2 regions of the Brevibacillus sp. SAFN-007a genome follow, and region 2 is predicted to be linked to the other one. Evidence: a T-box and tRNA genes for the amino acid it is inferred to sense, from the RefSeq annotation. Region 2 holds a T-box; the other holds one or more tRNA genes.
The links. A T-box is a leader RNA that pairs with one kind of tRNA and senses whether it is charged. The one in region 2 lies ahead of ACTHO6_RS00410 (valine--tRNA ligase), so its partner is inferred to be a tRNA-Val.

Region 1 (7,288 bases), on a different contig from region 2:
TATCGCTACCGCGCAAGCTTTTGACGAGGAAATGCAGGAGCGGATCGCCAGGCATCGCGAGCGGCGCCAGCAAAGCGGATTCGGCTGGGAGACGATCGAGGAGCCTTATGCACTCGCGGATGTGATTCGCGCGGCAAGGCAACGGCAAGACGAGCTTGCGCAAAGACAGGCGGTCGTCGTGGTCGATTGCCTGATCGTCTGGCTGTCCAACTGGCTGATTCGCCACGAGCAAGAAAAGGCGTTCGAGCGGACGCTTGCGCAGGTCGATGCGCTGGTTTCCGCCGTGCGGGACTTTCCCGGGACGATCTTGCTTGTCACCAACGAAGTCGGGGACGGACTGGTGCCCGACTATTCGCTGGGGCGCATGTTCCGCGACTTGGCCGGCTTGATGAATCAGCGGATGGCGGCGGTGGCCGATCAGGTGTTTTTGCTCACGGCAGGCATTCCGCTGGAAATCAAAAGAAGGGCATTTCGCTTTTAGGCAGGGGAAAAGACGGTTTGCGTCGTCTTTTTCCCTTTTTTTGTGCTATAATAGATAAAAAGCAATGGAAAGGATCAGGATACCATGCGTCCCCATCGGACGATCTGGAAACGGTATGACCTCTCCTACATCTAGCTTCGTAGTAGTCGACCGTCACTTGGACGACTAGCCTACTACGAAAGCGAGGCTCTTTGTATGAGTAGCGACTTATACTTGCGATGTTCCTCCGTGGTCGGTTGGTCGTCTGTGCCAAAACCGACAAAAATGCGAGGAATCGATGATGAGGAGAGCGCTGCAATTCACTCAACGTTACGGAATGATTTTGTTTGGAGCCTGTTTGCTTGCTTTTGCGTATTATCATATCAACTATCAGAACCACTTGTCTGAAGGCGGATTCGTCGGCCTGGGGCTATTGGCCAAATACGCTTTTGACCTGTCGCCGGCGATGATGATTCTGCTTTTGGATATCCCGTTGTTTTTGGTTGCCTGGTTAGTGCGAGGGCGACAGTTCATCTGGGATACGATTTTCGCTTCCCTGGCCTTTACCGGGTTTTATGAGCTGTTCGAACAGTTTTCGCCGATTGTGATGGATTTGCGCAGCGTGATGCCACTCGCTTCCGTTTTGTCCGGGATTTTGACCGGACTCGGCACCGGGCTGGTTCTGCGCTACGGAGCCGCCACGGGCGGCGACGATATTTTGTCCCTGTTGCTGAGCAAGTACACAGGTTTGTCCATCGGTACGATTTTTCTGTTGCTGGACGCCATGGTGCTGGGCCTGTCGTTCTGGTATGTACCGATGAAGGAGATGCTGTACACCATAGTGGCTGTCGTGATCTCCAGCCAGGTCATTACCTGGACGGTGAATGCCGGTGGTGCAGGAATCGCTGTGGAGGAAGAGGCGCACGGACATGGCCGCGTCTCGCTCACACACCGATGAGGAGAAATCCAGTTGAAACGCATATCGATACCACCGTTACCACCATGCGAAAAAGGTCAAGTCGATCGGTAAACCGACTTGGCCTTTTTCCTTTTTCCTTTGTCCTGTACATAACGACCTGGGTGAGTAGTGGATACTACTTCATACGAAAAGCTGTCGGACGGAAAGGACGGGCCTGCATGAGCGATCGTTTTTTTGAAAACTACAAAGCGTTCGTGGTTCTCCCGGAAAAAGAGCGGAAAGCGGGGCCCAAAGCATTTGATCCCAGCGACTACACCCGCCATTTCGTTCTCACCTGCTCCTTGTATGATTCGCTGATTGCAAACTGGAAGGAAGCGGCCAAATTCAAAGTCGAGCCGAGGCAGGGACTGGCGCGTGTCATCGAGGCGTTTAACCGCAAGCATGGCGACGATGTTTACCTGCAAATTCTGGAAATGGAGGAGGACCAGTCCTACTTTGTGCTGGCCTTGTCCTCTGCAACAGCCGACGATCAGGAGCAGGAAGATACGAACCGGATCGTTCAGTTGCTGGAAAAAGATTTCGCCTGCGACCTGCTGATCGGGGAAACGTGGTACCAGCTCATTGGCGACAAAGGCAAATTCGAGCGCAAACTGTTTTCCTACAGCATCCTGCCGTACCGCTAGCTGCCGAAATAATCGGCGAGACCGTCCGCGATCGCTTGTGCGGCTTTTTCCTGGTAAGCGGCGGTGCGAACGAGCGCTTCGTCTTTTGGATTCGATAAAAAGCCAAGCTCCACAAGCACAGACGGCCTGTCGTTTTCGCGCAACACGTGGTAGTTGCCGAAAGATAGGCCGTTGCTCTTCAAGCCAATCCCTCCGGCCAGGCGGGACTCGATGCTGCGGGCGAGGTCGTAATCTTTGTTTTGCGCGTAAAAAAAGGTCAACGTACCGCTGTTCGGCTTTGTCGAGGAGTTGTAGTGAATGCTGACAAAGGCGTCTGCCGCTTTCGCTTCGCTGATCGCGACCCGCTGCGCGAGAGAAGGCTTTTCCGAATCGGCAGTCCGGGTCATGATGACCTGTGCCCCCCGCTGGCGCAGTTTGCTCGCCAGCAGCAAGGAGGTTTTGTGGTTCAGCGTCTTTTCTTCGGTGCCCCATTTTGTCCCGAGCGTCCCCACGTCGCTTCCTCCGTGGCCCGGATCGATGACAATCACTTTTCCCCGCAATCCCCCTGCATGGCTGCGGCTGCTGACGGCACGGCTGGCTGTTCCCTCGCGGATGTACAGGGACGATACCCAGCCTGTTTTTCCGTCGGCGGTTCTGGTCTGTAGCCAGTCCGCCTGCTTCTTGAGTATCTCAACCTGCGTGCCCAAGGCGAGCACATGAAGGATGTCGTGCTCCAGTCCAGGGCCTTTGCGCATGCGCAGGGCATCGGCCGCTACGATCCCGGTCCGTTGGCTTGCCGAAGCAGTTGGAGCGGGAGCAGGAGCTGGCGAGTCCGCCGTGCCTGCTGGGCCTTTCTGCAAATAATAGCCGGCAACCCAGCCGCTCGCCTGCTGGTATTTGATTTTGACCCAGCCATGGGAATCTTCCGAAACGACAGTAACGGCGGTGCCGTATTTCAGCGTGGCGACGACGGACGACTGGAGGGACGGTTCGCTGCGAACGTTCAGGGAATTCGCGACGACTTTTGCCTGAGAAGAAGTGGCTGCTGCTTGCGTCGGCCCCATGAGCGCGGGCCACGCCAAAAGCGCTGTCAGCACGCCCGCTCCCAGGAGCGACGCTATTTTTTGGCTTGGTTTCATGATGGCTCCCTCTGGTTTTCGATGGTCTGTCTCTCTGTGGACAATGATAAAGGGAAAAGAAATCGGCCAGTAGGGCATTTTTTCCTGATTTTTCACAGGAAAGGAATGGGGGAAAAGTCTGCGGCAAAACGCAACGTGACCGTGTACTCCTGCGTGGTTGGAACTTCTCTCTCGCATTTTCTAAAATAGGTTCGAAGGTAACATAAAGGGCACGGCTCCCCGAACCGATATCAGAAAAGAGACCACATAGGGGAGATAGGGGAACAGCTATGGCTACATACTATTACTTCACCTGCCGAAAGTGCCGGACTCGGGGAGGAGTTTTCGGCGAACAGCCTTGGGGATGGGGAAACTTTGACATGATCGAGTCCTTCAAGTTCCTGGCTCATCATATCCGCACCTGCGGAGAGGATTCCATCCGCGTCATCTCGGAAGAAGTGGACGAATACATCGATCAACTGCACGGGGAGTACAACGCCTTCCTGGAGCAGACGAAGCATATTTTTCCGCACTCGAAGGATTGGGAGTTTCTCGATCGCTGGAAGTCGCTGAAGGTAGAGGAGTTAAAGGAAAAATGGGTGGAGGAGAATCGGATTGCCCACCCGGACGACCGTTTGAAGATTTACGGCACCTTGGACGAGGTAGAGGTGTTGCGGAGAGGGGCCGGGCGCATTTCCTTCCTGGCGCGTGTGACGGATCGCGCGAAAACAACGTGGCGGCTGGTCGCGACCAGACCCGAATTGCCTGCCCTCCATCATTCCTATATCATCATAGGAGTAAGACAGGATCATCCGGAGCTGGGGGAGATTGTGGAAGTGTTCAAGATGATTCCCCAGTCGGCAGATACGAAAGAGAGGGATCGCTAGCATGAAGCTTGAGTCCATTGGCAAGCTGTTAGAAAACGTCCGAAAGAGCAACCCGCTGGTGCACAACATCACGAATGTCGTCGTGACCAACTTCACGGCCAACGGTTTGCTTGCGCTGGGAGCGTCTCCGGTCATGGCCTACGCCGAGCAGGAAGTGGCCGACATGGCCAAAATCGCAGGGGCGCTCGTCCTGAACATGGGGACCTTGAACGAACGCGAAGTAGAGGCGATGCTGATTGCCGGAAGCTCGGCCAACCGTCACCAGGTTCCTGTGCTGTTTGACCCGGTAGGTGCAGGGGCAACCCCGTATCGTACCGAAACGGCGCAAAAAATCGTGCGCGAGCTGGACGTTGCGCTCATTCGCGGAAACGCGGCGGAGATTGCCAACGTCATCGGCGAATCGTGGGAGATCAAAGGCGTGGATGCAGGCGAAGCTGGCGGAGATGTCGCCACGCTGGCAAAAGCGGCGGCGCAAAAGCTGAAAACGGTCGTCGCGATTACCGGTAAGGTCGATGTCATTTCCGACGGCAGCCGAGTGTATGCCATCCATAACGGCCATCCGATCCAGACCAAAGTGACAGGCACGGGCTGCTTGCTGACTTCCGTCATGGGCGCTTTTGCCGCTGTGGAAAAAGACGCGCTGACAGCCGGGGCTGCCGCGCTTGTGACCTATGGTGTCGCGGCGCAGATCGCCGCGCAGAAAGCGGGCGATGAGGGACCGGGCAGCTTCCAGATTCAGTTTCTCAACGCGCTGGCGGCTGTGACCGCCGACGATGTGCACCGCCTGGGCGTCATCGAGCAGCAGGGATTGTAGGCGGGAAGCGGACGCGCGGATGTACGACAACCGTGCCGATCAGAGCAACCGAGTGCCGGCCAGGCAGAGGGCTTTCGCCCTGGAAAGCTCTCTGCCTGCTGGGACGCTCGGCTGCTTGGCTTCGCTTCGCCATGCGCCGTTTCTGCCATAAAAAATCCCCTGTTTCCAGGGGACGAAAAAGATCGTGGCGATTGGGCCAAGCTTCAGGATAGATAAGTAACGGCATAGCTGTAATTTCGCAGCGTATAGGACAAGAGCTTCTTCTGGTGCTCCGAGAGCGCGAGGAATACGAATTCTACTTGATCCTGTTCAAGCGGACGGATATAAAAGCAGGAAATTCCATGACACATGATTTCTTTCTTTAACGTCAGCGCTGCACGGGCGTCGGTTCGTATATGCACTTCCACGGCCTGTAACCTCCTTGGACATTCATTAGCGTACCAAAAAAATCCAATGGAAAATCAGGAAAGTTATGGCGGATTCATGTCCAAGTTGTTACCATTTTTTGTATGAAGAATGACAATCGTGACAATTCGCAAAACAGGCTATTTCATGTCGTCCGGAATGCAGGGGGAGCGGGAAAAAAAGGCGGAAATCATGGCGGCTATCCTGCCTTTTTCCGTATTCTTGTCGATTTTGTCTTGTAAGCAACGCAAAAGCTCCTGGTCGCAGCTACAGGAAAAATACCCGCGTTTTTGATAGCAGCGATCGTGCTTTTTGCAGCAGCGGTCGATATCGTCAATCGGGGCGCCGGGTCCCGAACAGCCCGGTCCGCACCAGTTTCCGTACAAACAAGGAATTCGTCCTGAGCGCCGTCTTCTTCTGCCCACCCATCATCACTCCACATGGTCCATCGTTATTGGTAGCATATTGAAAAGACGGGGAAGTTGCTTTAGGCCATTTCCACGAAAATGGAAGCGGAAATGTGGCAAGGCAAAGCGGAGAGAGGGAGGGGGCAGGGCGCGCAGAAAAACTTTTAAAATATCCCTTGAAATCGGTTTTCGAATATGATAGATTAGTTCTTGCCCGAGCGATAGACGAACAGGGCAAACGAAAAGTATGGATGGATGTCCGAGTGGCCGAAGGAGCACGATTGGAAATCGTGTAGGCGGGGTTGACCCGTCTCGTGGGTTCAAATCCCACTCCATCCGCCATCATGGCCCGTTGGTGAAGCGGTTTAACACAGCAGCCTTTCACGCTGTCATACAGGGGTTCGAATCCCCTACGGGTCACCTACAGATCTCCAACAATGGCGTGAGGCCCCGCACAGTCCTCGGTGTTGCCCAAGCACACCCCCTGCACTTTGCGGGGCCTCGCAAGTGGTGGAGAATCGAGTTGGAGGCTTAGCTCAGCTGGGAGAGCATCTGCCTTACAAGCAGAGGGTCGGCGGTTCGATCCCGTCAGCCTCCACCATCTTCGGATTGCGGTCGTGGCGGAATTGGCAGACGCGCTAGATTCAGGTTCTAGTGGTGGCAACACCGTGGAGGTTCAAGTCCTCTCGACCGCACCATCAGGGAAACGACAGGTTCCGGTCTGCTTTTTGGGGCAGACGGGGCTTTTTGTTCACATATGGTACAATTGCCTTTGTATTCGAGGGGCAAAAGCCACTTTTGAGCCAAGCAATTCTGGCGAGGGACTGCTTGCGCAAAGGTGGAAGCGATTGTTTTGCGGGTGTAGTTCAATGGTAGAACTCCAGCCTTCCAAGCTGGTCGCGTGGGTTCGATTCCCATCACCCGCTCCATAGCGCGCGGCGGCGTAGCTCAGCTGGTTAGAGCGTTCGGTTCATACCCGAAAGGTCGGGGGTTCGATTCCCTCCGCCGCTACCAATGATTCCTCTTCCATGGCGGTCGTGGCGAAGGGGTTAACGCACCGGATTGTGGCTCCGGCATTCGTGGGTTCGAGTCCCATCGATCGCCCCATAGAAGAAACAGCACAAGCCCAGCGAGGTTCCTGCACGGACCTGGCTGGGCTTTTTGCATTCGGTTCATGGAGCGGAGCGATACCCAGCTCTTTCCCCGGCCTGAAGCGACCAGCGTCTGGTGAAGCAGCTCAGCCCTTCATGAAAAATCGTCCGCACCGGCACCTGGGCGATCGTGTACGTGCCAGATGCGGCGGAAGGAAAAAGCGTGCCGAGTCCCCGGTGGACCGACACGCCTGATTCGGCTACATTCCTTTTTTCTCCAAGACATGGGCGGGCGCGAAAAGCCTGCGCCATTTGATCTGCGGCACGCAGACGGCGGCCAGGATCAACAGAACGCCGCCCCATTGGGAAGGCGTCACGTTTTCCCGGAGGACAAAGCTGGACAAAAGCACGACGGTTGGCAGTTCGACGGCACTCAAGATCGTAGCCAGGCCGTTGCCGATGCGGGGGACGCCTACCGCCAGACAAAAGATCGGGATGACCGAGCCGAATACGGCGACGAGCAAG
Region 2 (7,288 bases):
TTCTCGTGGTGGGCAAGCGCGGTGTCACCATGACCGATCACGTCCGGCATATCGAAGCCTGCGAGCCTCGCGCCGAACTCGCCCGAAGCTGCGGAAGAGTCATCGCGATGATGCATCTGTCCCAGCAGGAGAGTCCGCTTCTCTCCGGCGCGGATTACTTGAAGCAGGAGCAAATCGCTGCCGATGCAAAGTGGACGCGGGCCAAGGCTTTTGCAGAAGCGTTCCGCAGCAAATACGGACGCGAGCCGGGAGAAAATAGGTGGGTAGCCGAGCTGATGCAGCCGATGCTCAAGCGAATGGAACGTTCCTCGGCCATGCTCTCGCATGAGAGTGTGACGCCAGATACGGTCAGCGTATCGCACCGGGAATTGCAGCGGGACAATTGGGGCATGGTGAAGGGCGAGCTTTACTTGCGCGGCTTTTTCCGGCCAGCTTTGTCCGTGCAGCAGCGGGATGTGGCGAGCTTTTTGCGGGATCACTACCTGACGCACAAAGACATCAGCCAGATCGATGCCTTTTTGGACGGCTACGAGGAGGTCAAGCCGCTTAGCTACAGTGACTATACCTTGCTGCTTGCCTTTATGGCTCGTCCCCGGGAAGTATTCCGAAGCATCGAAGCCTATACGAAGCGGGTGGCAGGCAAGGAAGAGGCTTCCGTCAAAGCGATTGAGCAGGCCCTGCGCATTCAGGAGTCTGTCGACCAGTTGCTCCAGCATATTGCCTACCGGGCAGAGCAATCGAGGAGGGAGGGAGTACATGAGCCGCTATGAGGACATTTATCCGTTGTTCCAGGAGTACGACATGTACGCGCAAAGCATCGAGCTTTTGAAGGAACCGAACGTGTACAAGGCGGCGACTCCCTATGGCTCCTACGTCTGCAAACGGTCCAATATGCCTGCCAAGCGGCTGATTTTCGTAAGCGACATGCTGCGCCAGCTACAGCAGCGAGGCTGGGACGGGGCGGTTCCGTTTACGTACACGAAATTCGACGATCCGTTTGTGGCGCTCGGGGACTCCTTGTACTATGTGACCCCGTGGCAGCCGGGAAACGAGGAGTGGAAGGAACAGCCGTTGGCCTGGGCTACCCCGGCGATCGAGCGGCTCGCGGAACTTCACCACCTGACGCAAAATTACCGGTTTGACGACCCGCGCCAGGTGGAGCCGCTGATCGATTCGCTCTTGCATCGCTGGCAGTATTGGCAAAACCAGATGGAAAAAGCGGCTGAGGTAGCGGGAGGACGGCAGTACCCGTCTCCGTTTGATCTGGTGTTTTTGGCCAACAAAGGGTTTATTACGGAAATGAGCCAGACAGCGACGGAGCTGTTGACGGACTGGAAGGAGCGGCACGAGACACATGCGCATTTTCGCTTGTCGCTGATTCACGGCTATCCGCACCCGGCCCATATCGTGCCGGATCGTCAAGGCAAGGGAAAGCTGCTCAATTTTGATCGGGCCAGCTTCGATACGCCTGTGCGCGACCTCACGCTGTTTTACCGGACGTATTTTCAACTGGCGGGAGATGAAGCAGGCGCTTCCCAGCTGTATCATCGCTATGCAGCCATCTTCCCGTTGCGGCCGGAGGAAATCGAGCTGCTGGCATCGTTTCTCTCGTATCCGGAGCGAATCATGAGAGACATCGACATCTATTACTACAATCGCCGGGATTGGAGCGAACTGTACGCGGTGAAGCGCCTGGAAAAAGATATGGACCGCCTGATGCGTCTGCATCGCTGGGTCCAGCAAGCCTTTTAACGAGCAACGTCTCACAAGGTGGGGCGTTGCTTTTTGTCTGTTGCATTACAACCACTCCAGGACGATGGCGACGTACAGGACGGCGAGCAGGCCGAGCAGAATGACGTCAAACGAGGTGGGAAACAGGACGGTGCGGATGAACTGAAAAATCATCAACGGGATCAGCACTTGCTTGCATCCATATTTGATTCGCAGGTAGGTAGGATTATACTTCCAGCGAAAATTCATCATCGTACATCACCTCATTTCAGCATATGCGAGGTTTCCTGGGACAGTGCCTATATTTCCTGCGGACAAACGCCGCTTCACCCTACGGGGATTTTCGCTCGGTCACGGGCGACACAGGTTTGAGAAGGGGAGGAAACGGGAACGTATAGGGCAGGAAGGCCAGGACGAACTTGTAAAGGTGAGCAGATGATCTGGAAAATAGCACTCTACTTGTCTGGAATCGGTGTAGGAGTGTATGTGCTGTCCGGGATGCCGTACGATGCGAAAGGAGGATTGGCGATTGCCATTGCGTGCATGAGTGCTTGGGCATATGTATACAATCGGGACAACCGCCAGCTGATGAGGGAGACGCTGTCGTCGGTCAGCACGCTTGAATCCAGGCTGACTCAGCAGCTTGCCCGCACGGAGTGGATGAATCGGCAATTGGCGCATGTCGCAGAGCTGAAGCAGCGTTATGAGGAACTTTTGATTGCCAGCAACAAAATCAGCGTGAGCGACGTCCATTACGATAGGATTCATCAAGTAACCAGTGAGCTTGCAGACGCCTGGTTTGGCAAAATCCATACGCTTGTGTATTTAGGCATCAGCTGGGAGTCCGAACAGGGGGATGTCTATTTTCGCATCGAACGAGGCAAAAGGGACGATCACGCTGCGGTGCAGTTGATCGAGGAGCGCGTTGTCGTCTCGGAGCAATGGGATACGGCAAAAACGCCGCGTTACGTCCGGCTGGTCGCGCAAACCGCCATCGACGCGTACGTCATGGAGACAAAAGAACTGGAACAATCTTTTTTTCAGTTGCTGCTCGTGAATGTGCGGGGGCTGATTTTGCGGTGTCTGCATGAGCATCAGTCGACAGAGCTGAAGGAGCTTGAACGGGAGATGGGCCTCGCCCGCAGAATCCAGTCGATGCTGATTCCGAAAGAGGAATGGCAGGTGAACGGCCTGCGCGCGAGGACGGTTTACGTTCCCGTCACGTACGTAGGAGGAGACTACGTCGATTTCGTGCAGATCAATGAGCGCTACACCTGTTTTATCGTGGCGGACGTATCGGGACACGGTTTGCCGGCGAGCATTTGGGCGACGGGAATTCGGATTGCGGTTCGGGCCGTTTTGCAGACGAGCTCGGCCCCGGAGGACATTTTGCAGCGGCTGAACCGGCTTTTGTACGCCGATCTGGCGAAAACCCGCTCGTATATTACCATGCTGGTCGCCGTCTACGACGCAGCGGACCACCGGTTGCTCCTTGCCAGGGCAGGTCATCCGCAGCCGCTCTATTTGTCTGCCACCCAAAAAAACGTGCTTCGCTGTCGGGGCGGGGTAGGACTAGGGCTTTTGGCCGATAGCACCTATCAACGGGAGGAAGTACCCTTAACAGAGGAAGGGATCTTGCTGCTCTACACCGATGGATTGCTGGATACCGGAAGAAAAGAGGTGCAGCGCAGCTCTCACGGCCTTCTCGAAGATCTGGCCGCCTTGCTGGACGAGCCAGACAAGCAGGGGACGATGGAGCGCGTTGAATCGTATCTGTGGGCGAAGACGCGCCAAGGCCAGCAAGCAGATGACATTTCCGTTTTGATTTTGCAGTTTCAGTCCGGTTCGCATGCTGGACCACGGAGAATGGAAACTCCTGCACTGATGGGAGTACCCGAGCTGAAGCGCCCGTGAATAGGAGGATGAACGGTGATTCTGTGTGAACAGTGTCCGGACAATCCCGCTTGTCGCACCTGTCTTCTTGAGCTCCGTTCCGGCGGGTCTGCCCAGAAAGTGCTGCCGCCCCGCAAGGTGAAGGTGACGGAGCTTGCGACAATGGAAACAAGTCAAGCCCAATTGATAGCCGTCAGCCGGACAGCTATCGGCCTGCTAAGTCCGGCCAAACCGTTGCATGGACGCCTGGAGGTCGAGCTCGCTTTCGATTTTCGCATTATCGGCAGCGGGCTGCAGGGAATCAACGGTGTTTCTTACTATGTCGTGGATATCGAAAAGGTATTGCGCAAGCAAGAAGTGCTGGAGCGGTTGCTTCTGGAAGAGTTTCATACGTGGCATCTGCACAGCGAGCTTGACCCGACAGACGTATTGCATCGTTGGCAGAATCAGGATGACGAGCGAGGACGTCTCATCAAGCAGGAGCTGCAAAAGCTGTCGATCCTGCGCCAGATCGAGACGATTTTTCTGTATCTGTTTGACGATGGCAAAGTACGTCCGCTTGGCTCGAACCGCGCGGACCCCGATATCGAGGCAGAAATGCGGCGGCTGATGGGCGAGGCGATCATCCACGGCAGCTCGTTGCGGGAGCAGATTGTCAGTCGCGACGGGAAAAAAGTATTTGAAATGTACGCGTCGATCTTGCCGGACAAAACGTGTGGGATTGCGCTGATTGATGTGACGGTTGCCATCGCGGAAGAACGCAGAAGAAAGCGGCGCGAGTGGGAAATATACAGAGATATTCTCGGGGTGGCCACCTCGGGCAAGCTGTTGCTGCTCAGCGACGAGGAGCTGTTTATTTTGCTGCGCGAAGGATACAAATCGCTTGCGATGGACGTCCAAAGACCGGAGGATTTGGCTTTGCTCAGGAGTGCGTTCAAGCGCAAGCTGGAGCCGCTGGGATTTGTCGCCAATCGCTTTTTGCACTTTTTGGTAGCCGTCAACGAGGCCGCCTCGAATACGCTCAAGCACGGCAGCGGGGGAACGATCACGCTCTATATTGCCCACGATCAACGGCTCTGCCGGGTGGTGATTCACGATCAGGGCCAGGGGATTTTGCTGGAGGATTTGCCGCGCGCGACGCTGCAGCAAGGATTTTCCACGCGCAATTCCATGGGAGCGGGCTTTCACGTCATGCTGCAATACTGCGACCGAATCTATTTGAGCAGCACGGCGGCAGGAACGAAGCTGATCCTGGAGTGTGCGCTGTCAAGCTGATGAACATTGGGGAAAATGCCAAATGTTTGCAAGCGGGATGAAGCGGGTAACATGAGGGAGAGAGACAAAATCAGGTGACCCAATACCTATTGAGAGGAGTTTGAGCATGGACTACCGAGCAACAGAGACGAACGGGCAGGCTACGCTGTTTTTCGCCGGAGAGCTGGACATGGCGGTGGGAGATCGAGTGGGTGAATTGCTCCAGCAGTACGGGGGACGCAATCATTCCGTTACCGTCGATTTTCAAGGTGTATCCTTTGTGGATTCTTCCGGTATTGGAAGTCTGTATTTTACTACAAAAGAACTGCTTGCTTCCGGAAAACAGGTAGAGATTGTCAATGTCCGCGAAGAAATTCTCGATATTTTAAGCGTACTCGGCTTCACGGAGGCGCTTGGCATCACGGTGGGAAAAGCGGACGAAACCGGGTTTGACGCGAAACAGCGTGATTGTATATAATAAACAAAGGCAACGATATCACAACTGCATATCGGATCAATGATGATCGGGAAGAGTAGGTCAGGACCCCTTTGCAGAGAGGAGAATCAGTTGCTGGAAGATTCTCTAAGGAGAGCCGGACTGAAGGTCGCCCGGGAGTTGTTTTTGGTGAACACGATGTGTCTAGCCGAAAGCGGTTCGCAGCCGTTATCTTGTTTGAGGGAACATACGCCGGGCTTTTCCAGCCGTATGTATGTTAACAAAGGTGGTACCGCGAAATAATCCTTTCGTCCTTTGGATGAAGGGTTTTTTTATTTTTCCTAGAGGAGGAAGCCTACCCATGTCAACTCAGCCAACAACCGACATCGACCAATTGCTGCCGAAGAACTACGACCCGAAGGCAGCCGAAAGCAAATGGTATCCGTACTGGATCGAAAAGCAATTTTTCAAAGCGGAACGCGACCCGGCGAAGCGTCCGTTCACGATCGTCATCCCGCCTCCGAACGTAACGGGCAAGCTGCACTTGGGCCATGCGCTCGATACGACGCTGCAAGACATCATTACCCGCGCGAAGCGGATGCAAGGCTACAGCACGCTGTTTTTGCCTGGGATGGACCACGCCGGGATCGCCACGCAAGCTCGCGTAGAAGCGACATTGCGCGAAGAAGGCATCTCTCGCCATGATCTCGGACGCGACAAGTTCATCGAAAAAGTATGGGAATGGAAGCACATTTACGCTTCGCATATCCGCGAGCAGTGGGAGAAGCTGGGTCTTGCGCTGGATTACTCCCGCGAGCGTTTTACGATGGATGAAGGCTTGTCCAAAGCCGTGCGCGAAGTATTCGTTCGCCTGTACGAAAAAGGGCTGATTTATCGCGGGAACCGCATTATCAACTGGGACCCGGTTGCCCGTACCGCCCTGTCCGATATCGAAGTGATTTACAAGGAAGTAAAAGGCGCTCTGCACCATATGCGCTATCCGCTCGCGGACGGCACCGGCTACATCGAGGTGGCGACGACCCGTCCGGAAACGATGCTGGGCGATACGGCTGTCGCCGTCCATCCGGAAGACGAGCGCTACAAGCACCTGATCGGAAAAACCGTGATTTTGCCGATTGTCGGTCGCGAAATTCCGATTGTCGCGGATACGTACGTCGATCCTGAGTTTGGCTCCGGGGCGGTAAAAATCACGCCAGCGCACGATCCGAACGACTTCGAGCTGGGACTGCGCCACCAACTGCCGCAAATCGTCGTCATGGACGAGACTGGCACGATGAACGAGCAGGCAGGCATCTACAAAGGACTGGACCGTTTTGCCTGCCGCAAGCAAATCATCAAAGACCTGACCGAGCAAGGCGTCATGTTCAAGATCGAGGAGCACATCCACCAGGTAGGTCACAGCGAGCGCAGCGACGCTGTCGTAGAGCCGTATTTGTCTACGCAGTGGTTCGTGAAAATGCAGCCGTTGGCCGACCTCGCGCTGGCCAACGCCAACAGTGAAGAGAGCGTCAAATTCGTTCCGGAGCGCTTCAAGACCAACTACCTGCGCTGGATCGAGAACATTCGCGACTGGTGCATTTCCCGCCAGCTCTGGTGGGGCCATCGGATTCCTGCCTGGTACTGCCAGGAGTGCGGCGAGACAATCGTATCCCGCGAAGATGTCACCGAATGTCCGAGCTGCCACAGCCACAAGCTGGAGCAGGACAATGACGTGCTCGATACCTGGTTCTCCTCTGGTCTGTGGCCGTTCTCCACGCTCGGCTGGCCGGAAGAGACCGAGGACATGAAGTATTTCTATCCGACCAACGTCCTCGTAACCGGCTACGACATCATTTTCTTCTGGGTGGCGCGCATGATGTTCTCCGGTCTGGAATTCACCGGAAAAAGCCCGTTTGAATCCGTATTGATTCACGGCATTATCCGCGACTCCGAAGGCCGCAAAATGTCCAAGTC

Region 1: it encodes a tRNA-Val, which carries the amino acid that the T-box ahead of ACTHO6_RS00410 (valine--tRNA ligase) is inferred to sense. The anticodon was not compared.

What each region holds. Positions count from the first base shown of each region.
Region 1 covers NZ_JBQCKK010000005.1:205,607-212,894, reverse strand. Annotated here, with positions in the region: gene cobU (bifunctional adenosylcobinamide kinase/adenosylcobinamide-phosphate guanylyltransferase) at 1-481, shown strand, start outside; gene ACTHO6_RS09015 (YitT family protein) at 759-1,418, shown strand; gene ACTHO6_RS09010 (hypothetical protein) at 1,598-2,062, shown strand; gene ACTHO6_RS09005 (N-acetylmuramoyl-L-alanine amidase) at 2,059-3,180, opposite strand; gene ACTHO6_RS09000 (hypothetical protein) at 3,540-4,046, shown strand; gene thiM (hydroxyethylthiazole kinase) at 4,048-4,860, shown strand; gene ACTHO6_RS08990 (hypothetical protein) at 5,064-5,267, opposite strand; gene ACTHO6_RS08985 (hypothetical protein) at 5,386-5,559, shown strand; partial or broken gene ACTHO6_RS08980 (phospholipase A2 family protein) at 5,595-5,690, opposite strand; tRNA gene ACTHO6_RS08975 (tRNA-Ser) at 5,922-6,014, shown strand; tRNA gene ACTHO6_RS08970 (tRNA-Glu) at 6,019-6,092, shown strand; tRNA gene ACTHO6_RS08965 (tRNA-Val) at 6,198-6,273, shown strand; tRNA gene ACTHO6_RS08960 (tRNA-Leu) at 6,284-6,370, shown strand; tRNA gene ACTHO6_RS08955 (tRNA-Gly) at 6,528-6,601, shown strand; tRNA gene ACTHO6_RS08950 (tRNA-Met) at 6,610-6,686, shown strand; tRNA gene ACTHO6_RS08945 (tRNA-His) at 6,704-6,779, shown strand; gene ACTHO6_RS08940 (EamA family transporter) at 7,024-7,288, opposite strand, start outside.
Region 2 covers NZ_JBQCKK010000001.1:80,184-87,471, forward strand. Annotated here, with positions in the region: gene ACTHO6_RS00380 (phosphotransferase) at 1-770, shown strand, start outside; gene ACTHO6_RS00385 (hypothetical protein) at 757-1,752, shown strand; gene ACTHO6_RS00390 (hypothetical protein) at 1,798-1,983, opposite strand; gene ACTHO6_RS00395 (PP2C family protein-serine/threonine phosphatase) at 2,167-3,645, shown strand; gene ACTHO6_RS00400 (ATP-binding protein) at 3,661-4,899, shown strand; gene ACTHO6_RS00405 (STAS domain-containing protein) at 5,006-5,356, shown strand; T-box leader at 5,390-5,633, shown strand; gene ACTHO6_RS00410 (valine--tRNA ligase) at 5,676-7,288, shown strand, end outside.